Regions from separate parts of the Marinobacter sp. VGCF2001 genome, predicted to be linked through region 2. Evidence: riboswitches for the same ligand, from Rfam matches in the RefSeq annotation. Region 2 holds a riboswitch; the other holds the start of a gene.
The links. Region 2 has a riboswitch for thiamine pyrophosphate ahead of thiB (thiamine ABC transporter substrate binding subunit). Riboswitches for the same ligand answer to the same signal wherever they lie in the genome.

Region 1: it holds a riboswitch for thiamine pyrophosphate, as region 2 does, so the genes downstream of both, thiC (phosphomethylpyrimidine synthase ThiC) here and thiB (thiamine ABC transporter substrate binding subunit) in region 2, are expected to answer to the same signal.

What each region holds. Positions count from the first base shown of each region.
Region 1 is NZ_JBNFVX010000009.1:47,508-50,915, reverse strand. It holds gene ACP2AU_RS10415 (TolC family outer membrane protein) at 1-709, opposite strand, end outside; TPP riboswitch at 897-1,010, shown strand; gene thiC (phosphomethylpyrimidine synthase ThiC) at 1,091-2,968, shown strand; gene ACP2AU_RS10405 (NUDIX domain-containing protein) at 3,085-3,408, shown strand, end outside.
Region 2 is NZ_JBNFVX010000006.1:140,630-144,037, reverse strand. It holds tRNA gene ACP2AU_RS08785 (tRNA-Cys) at 425-498, opposite strand; tRNA gene ACP2AU_RS08780 (tRNA-Gly) at 550-625, opposite strand; gene ACP2AU_RS08775 (START domain-containing protein) at 863-1,555, shown strand; TPP riboswitch at 1,633-1,724, shown strand; gene thiB (thiamine ABC transporter substrate binding subunit) at 1,774-2,778, shown strand; gene ACP2AU_RS08765 (thiamine/thiamine pyrophosphate ABC transporter permease ThiP) at 2,783-3,408, shown strand, end outside.

The DNA of each region.
Region 1 (3,408 bases), on a different contig from region 2:
TGGCCTCCCATTCGCTGGGGTTCAGTGGCTCCGGACGACCAAGCGGGAAGTTCTCCCGCAGATTCTCAAGGTCTTCGGCGTATTCGCCGGTCAGTCGCGCCAACTGCTCGCGGGCTACGTTCAGCTGGTTTTCTGCCGCAATGCGCTGGCTCTTGCTGTCGTCATAGCTGGCGCGGGCTTCATACACTTCGGTAATGGCAATCAAGCCGACATCGAAGCGCTCCTGGGCCTGTTCATACTGGCGCTGGATTGCCGCTTCGGTTGCCCGGGCGGTGGAGACGGTGTCTTGCGCTCGCAACACGTTGAAATACGCGGTTGCAACGTCGAGGATCAGTTGCTGTTGGGCCAGATTGTACTGGGCCTGGGCCGCTTCGGTCTGAAACTGGCTGGCGTCGTAACGGAACCAGTTATCCGCACGGAACACCGGCTGTGTCAGCTGTACGCCGTAATTGAACGCTTTATAGCTGTCGCCGGGGCCATTCTTGGCATCGAAGTCCGTGTGGTTCCCTTCAGCGAACGCGCCGACCTGGGGTAGCAAACTACTTTTGCTGACATCGCTGGCCGCCTGCTGCGCCTGAAACTGTGCCAGGGCGGATGCGATACCCGAGTCATACGACAGCGCCTGTTCGTAGGCATCCACGAGATCCAGAGAAAAGGCCGGCTGGGCCGCCAGCAAGGTGATCAATCCTGGAAGTAAACGTTTCTTCATTATCGCTCCTGAAAACTATCTCCGGGCATCCGTGATCTGGACACAGGTATCGGTAGGCCGTCGCGCGGGTCGCGAGCATCCTCGCAACCGTGACCCAAAGGTATTGGTGGACCATTATGGACAATAATCGTTCCCGTCTCTACACTTGAGAAGCTCACTCACTTTGTGGGCCAGACAGATTATTTATCGCGTCTTGACGGGGTGCTGAATCACCATGAACCGGTGATCGGCTGAGATTGCAACGCAGAACCCGCGACCTGATCCGGATAATACCGGCGTAGGGATTAAGGCCGTACGAATCATGCCAAAGCCGCATTTATGCGCAGTGTCGGCATGGCTCCGTCATACGCGACCCGACCACTCAATTAACGGGAGCAGACGATGACGGACCTTCCTTCCTACCTGAGCGATTCTGCGCAAGTAGATTCTGCAGCAATCAAACCATTACCAAGCTCACGAAAGATATACGTGCAGGGTAGCCGACCCGATCTTCGCGTGCCAATGCGGGAAATTACAGTGAGCGATACCCCCACGGACATGGGGGGCGAAAAAAATCCTCCGGTGATGGTGTACGACACCTCCGGCCCCTATTCCGACCCCGAAGCGACGATAGATTTGCGAAAGGGCCTGAAACCACTGCGCCAGGCCTGGATTGAGGAACGGGGTGATGTTGAGCAGTTGCCTGAATATACGTCGGAATTCACCCGCCGGCGGATGAAAGACCCGCAGCTGGACCCACTGCGTTTTATGGATGAGCGCAAACCACTGCGCGCCAAACCGGGCAAGAACGTCAGCCAGATGCACTATGCCCGCCAGGGCATCATTACGCCCGAAATGGAATTCATCGCTATCCGGGAAAACATGAAGCTGCAGGACGCCCGTGAAAACGGCCTGCTGGCCGACCAGCATCCGGGCCAGTCATACGGCGCCAACCTGCCGCCGGAAATTACCCCTGAGTTCGTGCGTGAGGAAGTGGCCCTTGGCCGCGCGATCATTCCTGCCAACATCAACCACCCGGAAACCGAGCCGATGATCATTGGCCGGAACTTCCTGGTGAAGATCAACGGCAACATCGGCAATTCCGCTGTCAGCTCGTCCATCGAAGAAGAAGTGGAGAAACTCACCTGGGGCATCCGCTGGGGCTCAGACACGGTGATGGATCTGTCCACCGGTAAAAACATTCACGAAACCCGCGAGTGGATCATCCGCAACTCGCCGGTACCGATTGGCACCGTGCCCATTTACCAGGCCCTGGAAAAAGTCGGTGGCGTGGCCGAGGATCTGACCTGGGAAATCTTCCGGGATACCCTGATCGAGCAGGCCGAGCAGGGCGTGGATTACTTCACCATTCATGCCGGCGTGCGCCTGCACCATGTGCCGCTGACGGCCAAACGGACCACCGGCATCGTCTCCCGGGGTGGTTCCATCATGGCCAAATGGTGCCTGGCGCACCATAAAGAAAGCTTTTTGTACGAGCATTTCGAAGACATCTGCGAAATCATGAAGGCCTACGATGTCTCCTTCAGCCTCGGCGACGGCCTCCGCCCGGGTTCCATTGCCGATGCCAACGATGCCGCCCAGTTCGGTGAACTGGAAACTCTGGGTGAACTTACCAAAATCGCCTGGAAGCACGACGTTCAGTGCATGATCGAGGGCCCCGGCCATGTGCCGATGCACCTGATCAAAGAGAATATGGATAAACAGCTCGAATGCTGTGACGAAGCGCCGTTCTACACCCTGGGCCCGCTGATCACCGATATCGCACCGGGCTACGACCACATCACCTCAGGTATTGGTGCGGCCATGATTGGCTGGTATGGCTGCGCCATGCTCTGCTACGTCACACCCAAGGAGCACCTGGGGCTCCCCAACAAGGACGATGTGAAAACCGGCATCATCACCTACAAAATTGCCGCTCACGCCGCCGATCTGGCGAAAGGGCATCCGGGAGCCCAGGTTCGGGACAATGCGCTTTCCAAGGCCCGTTTTGAGTTCCGTTGGGAAGACCAGTTCAACCTTGGCCTCGATCCTGACACCGCCCGGGCCTATCACGATGAAACCCTGCCGAAAGAATCGGCCAAAGTGGCGCATTTCTGCTCCATGTGCGGCCCCAAGTTCTGCTCCATGAAGATCTCCCAGGAAGTGCGGGATTACGCCGCCGAGCACGGCATGGATGAAGTCTCCGCCATCGACGCCGGGATGCAGGAAAAATCCCGGGAGTTTGTGGATGCCGGCAGTAAGCTTTACGACAAGGTGTAGGCGGCCGGGGCTCGGCATTTACTGAGCCCTGAAGCACTCGGTGGGCGGGGTGTTAACTTGCACCCCGCCCCGGCTCCCGCTATCGTTCAAGGCCGAATATGACGCCGGGATGACCGATGCCAAAACCGTTTCAGTTCCAGGCCAGTGACGTCCGTGTTGTTAAGCGTGAGACCGTGTTTCAGGGTTTTTTCCGCATGGATAAGTTCTGGTTGACGCATCCGCGCTTTGATGGCCGAGAAATGCCTGTCTTCACCCGCGAGCTCTTTATTCGCGGAGATGCCACCTGTGTGCTTCCCTACGATCCCGAGCGCGATGAAATTGTTTTGCTGGAACAGTTTCGCCTGGGGGCATTGGAGCGCGATCAGTCGCCCTGGCTGCTTGAACTGGTGGCGGGCATGAATGAAGAGGGAGAAAGCCCCGAAGATGTGGCCCAGCGCGAA
Region 2 (3,408 bases):
CTCTTGCCGCAGCCACTCAGGCTCCAGAATATCGCAATGAATCGCCTGCGCTATGGCCGAGATACTGTCCTGATTAATAAGATGTGCGTAACCTGCGTACTGCATGATTTCCCTGTCTTCCGCCGGCCAGAACTTTATTTACACTAACTACACTTTATTTACACTTTTCATGATCTCACTAATATTTTTTACAGGCAAAAACGGGCACTCATTTCACCCAACCCGCTTGCCCGCGATAAGGCAGGCGCGAGTCGGCGCAAATGCGGAAACACTACCGATTGATCCGACCACCTGAGCGGTCAAAATCGAGGCTAAAATCGCTGAGAGATACGGACAATAACGAAAAAACGTTCGCGGTATGTTCACGGGAAAGACGCCGGTTATTTTCCGAAATCGTAACCAACTAAAAATAAAGGGAAAGAAATGGAGGCGCGGGTCGGAATCGAACCGGCGTACACGGAGTTGCAGTCCGCTGCATAACCACTCTGCCACCGCGCCGGGTAAGCCGTTTCGGGCTCTGCTCTCAGGGGGCGTGAGAGACTTGGAAATTGGAGCGGGAAACGAGATTCGAACTCGCGACCCCAACCTTGGCAAGGTTGTGCTCTACCAACTGAGCTATTCCCGCTCTAAGTCACCGAAGCAATGCCCCGACAACGGATGCGTATTCTACGGATTACGGTTGTTTCGTCAATACCTTTTTTCAAGTTTCTGTTTTTACTTCAATTGTGAGCAAATTTTAGCCACACATTCCAAGCCCTGTCATTTAGGGTCAAGTCCCGCTTAACAGGATCAACTTAACGGTGTGTTTCGTTCTTTTGGCTCAGAATCCCTGGCACATCATGATTCAGTGAGGCTGCGTTTTATGTCCCCCCGTTTTCTTTCCTTCATTATGCTGATGGCTCTCTCTTCCGGCTTGCTTGCAGAGGGCTGGGTTCCCGCGCAGGTCAGCCCGGAACGAACCGGCATCAACACGTTTGTCCGTTCGGTGCCAGATACACCCATCAAGCAATTTCGAGGTGTGGTTGAAACACACCATTCCATTGTGACGGCTCTGTCAGTAATCGACGATATTTCGCTCTGCCCGCAATGGATCTACAACTGTCAGGAGGCCAACTACCATTACACTCCAGAGGGCGAACGTCTGCTCTGGATGGAATTTGATGGTGTCTGGCCGGCGTCAGTCCGGGATGTGGTTATGAAATCCGTGTTTATTCAGCCAAAGCCTGGTAGTGCCGTGACCGTTCGGTCTACAGGCCGGCCAGAGGCCGCACCGGTTCAGGCAGGCTATGTTCGCATTCCCATGCTGGATAACCGTTTTCTTGTGGAGCCTCTCGCGGATGGCTGGATACGCATTACTTTTACGACCCATATGGATCCGGGTGGCCTGGTTCCGGCCTGGATCGCCAATATTGTAGCCACCGATGCACCTGTCCGAACCCTGGAGGGCCTGAAACGGATGATGGAGACAGCGCCCTACCGGGACTATTCGGTTCAGACACCGCCAGCGGAGCTTATGGAAAAGCACAACTTACGATTCCCGGCCAGCGGCTCCTGATACCGCTCCGGTTTGCACGCTATTGCCCACTTTCCCTGAAACAATTCCGGGCGGCGCCCTGGCCGTGATAACATCGACATCACTCAACGGGGTGCCTGCCAAGGCTGAGACCATACCCGCGGAACCTGAACCAGCTCGCACTGGCGTAGGGATTGAGTCACCACCAGACTGTGGTGTTCGCGGAGTGGTGCCCCGGCAACTGATCTAGGGGCCATTCTATGATTTCGCGTCTGATTCCAGCCATGTTTGCCGTTTTTCTGCCTGCCCTCGCCGCAGGCAACGAATCCCCCGTGTTGAATGTTTATACCCACCCGTCTTTTGCAGCTGAATGGGGCCCAGGGCCGGCCGTAAAGGAAGCCTTTGAAGCCGAATGCCAATGTACGTTGAACTACACCGTTCTGGACAGTGGTGGCGACATTCTTCAGCGCTTGAGGCTGGAGGGAAGCTCCACACCGGCAGACGTCGTTCTGGGTCTGGATACGGGCACCATGGAAACCGCGCGGCAAACCGGTCTTCTGGGCCGCCATGAGCAGTCACTGGAAAATCTTGCACTTCCGGTAACCTGGAATGACGACGTCTTTGTGCCCTACGACTGGGGTTACTTTGCGTTTGTCTACGATACCGAGCAGCTGCCGGAGCCACCGGCCAGTCTGGAAGCACTCATCAATGCCCCTGACGACCTGAAGATTATCATTCAGGACCCACGCACCAGTACGCCCGGGCTGGGCCTGCTGCTGTGGATGCATTCGGTTTACGGGGATCAGGCTGCCGAAAAGTGGCAGCAGCTCAGCGGCAAGATTCTGGCCACAACCCAGAGCTGGAGCGACGGTTACTTCTCGCTGTTCATGAACGGTGAGGCCCCCATGATTCTGTCTTACAGCACCTCGCCCGCCTACCATATGGCGATCGACAAAACCGATCGCTATCAGGCCGCACAGTTTGAAGAGGGACATTATCTGCAGGTAGAGGTCGCCGCCCTGGTGGACAGCTCGGGCAACAAAGACCTGGCCAGAGCCTTCCTGGACTTCATGCTGACTCCGGATTTCCAGCGCCACATTCCCCTGAAAAATGTGATGTATCCCGCCATTGAGCTGGGTGATGAACTGCCTGAGGTATTCAGCAAGCTCATCGAACCAACAAAAGCGTTGTACATAGACCCAGCTGAGGTTGCATCTGATCGCCGCCAGCTTGTGAATGACTGGCTGAATGCGCTAACGCAGTAACTCGATGCCAATCCCTTACCAAACCGCTCCGCTCAGTCATCCACGCTGGCAACTCTGGCCTGGCCTGTTGTTTGGTGCCGGCCTGTTACTGCTGGTGGTCCTCGGTATGGGGAGTTTGTTGCGGCAGGCCGGCGGACTGGACATCGGCGCGATACTCTCAGGCTCGTACTTCCAGAGTGTGGTGCGCTTTACCCTGTGGCAGGCTGTGTTATCAGTTGCACTGAGCCTCGCCATTGCGCTGCCGGTAGCCGCCGCCCTCGCCCGCTATGCCCGTTTTCCCGGCCGCTCGGCGATTTTGCGCTTGATGGAATTAAGCCTGGTGTTGCCCACCATCGTGGCCGTGTCGGGCCTCATCGGCGTTTTCGGTCGCCAGGGCTGGGCGACCGGGCTTCTCAACGCCTGGTTGCCCGGGAACGGCTGGAACCTCTACGGGCTTAACGGCATTCTGCTTGCCCATGTATTCTTCAATGCCCCGCTGGCGGCCCGGGTCCTTTTGCAGGCTATGGATGCCATACCCGCACCCAGAATGCGGGCTGCCTCTCAGCTTGGGCTGGGTGGATTGTGGCTGTGGCGGTCGGTGCACTGGCCCGCAGTCAAACCGGTGCTGCCGGGCCTCGCGGCGCTGGTGTT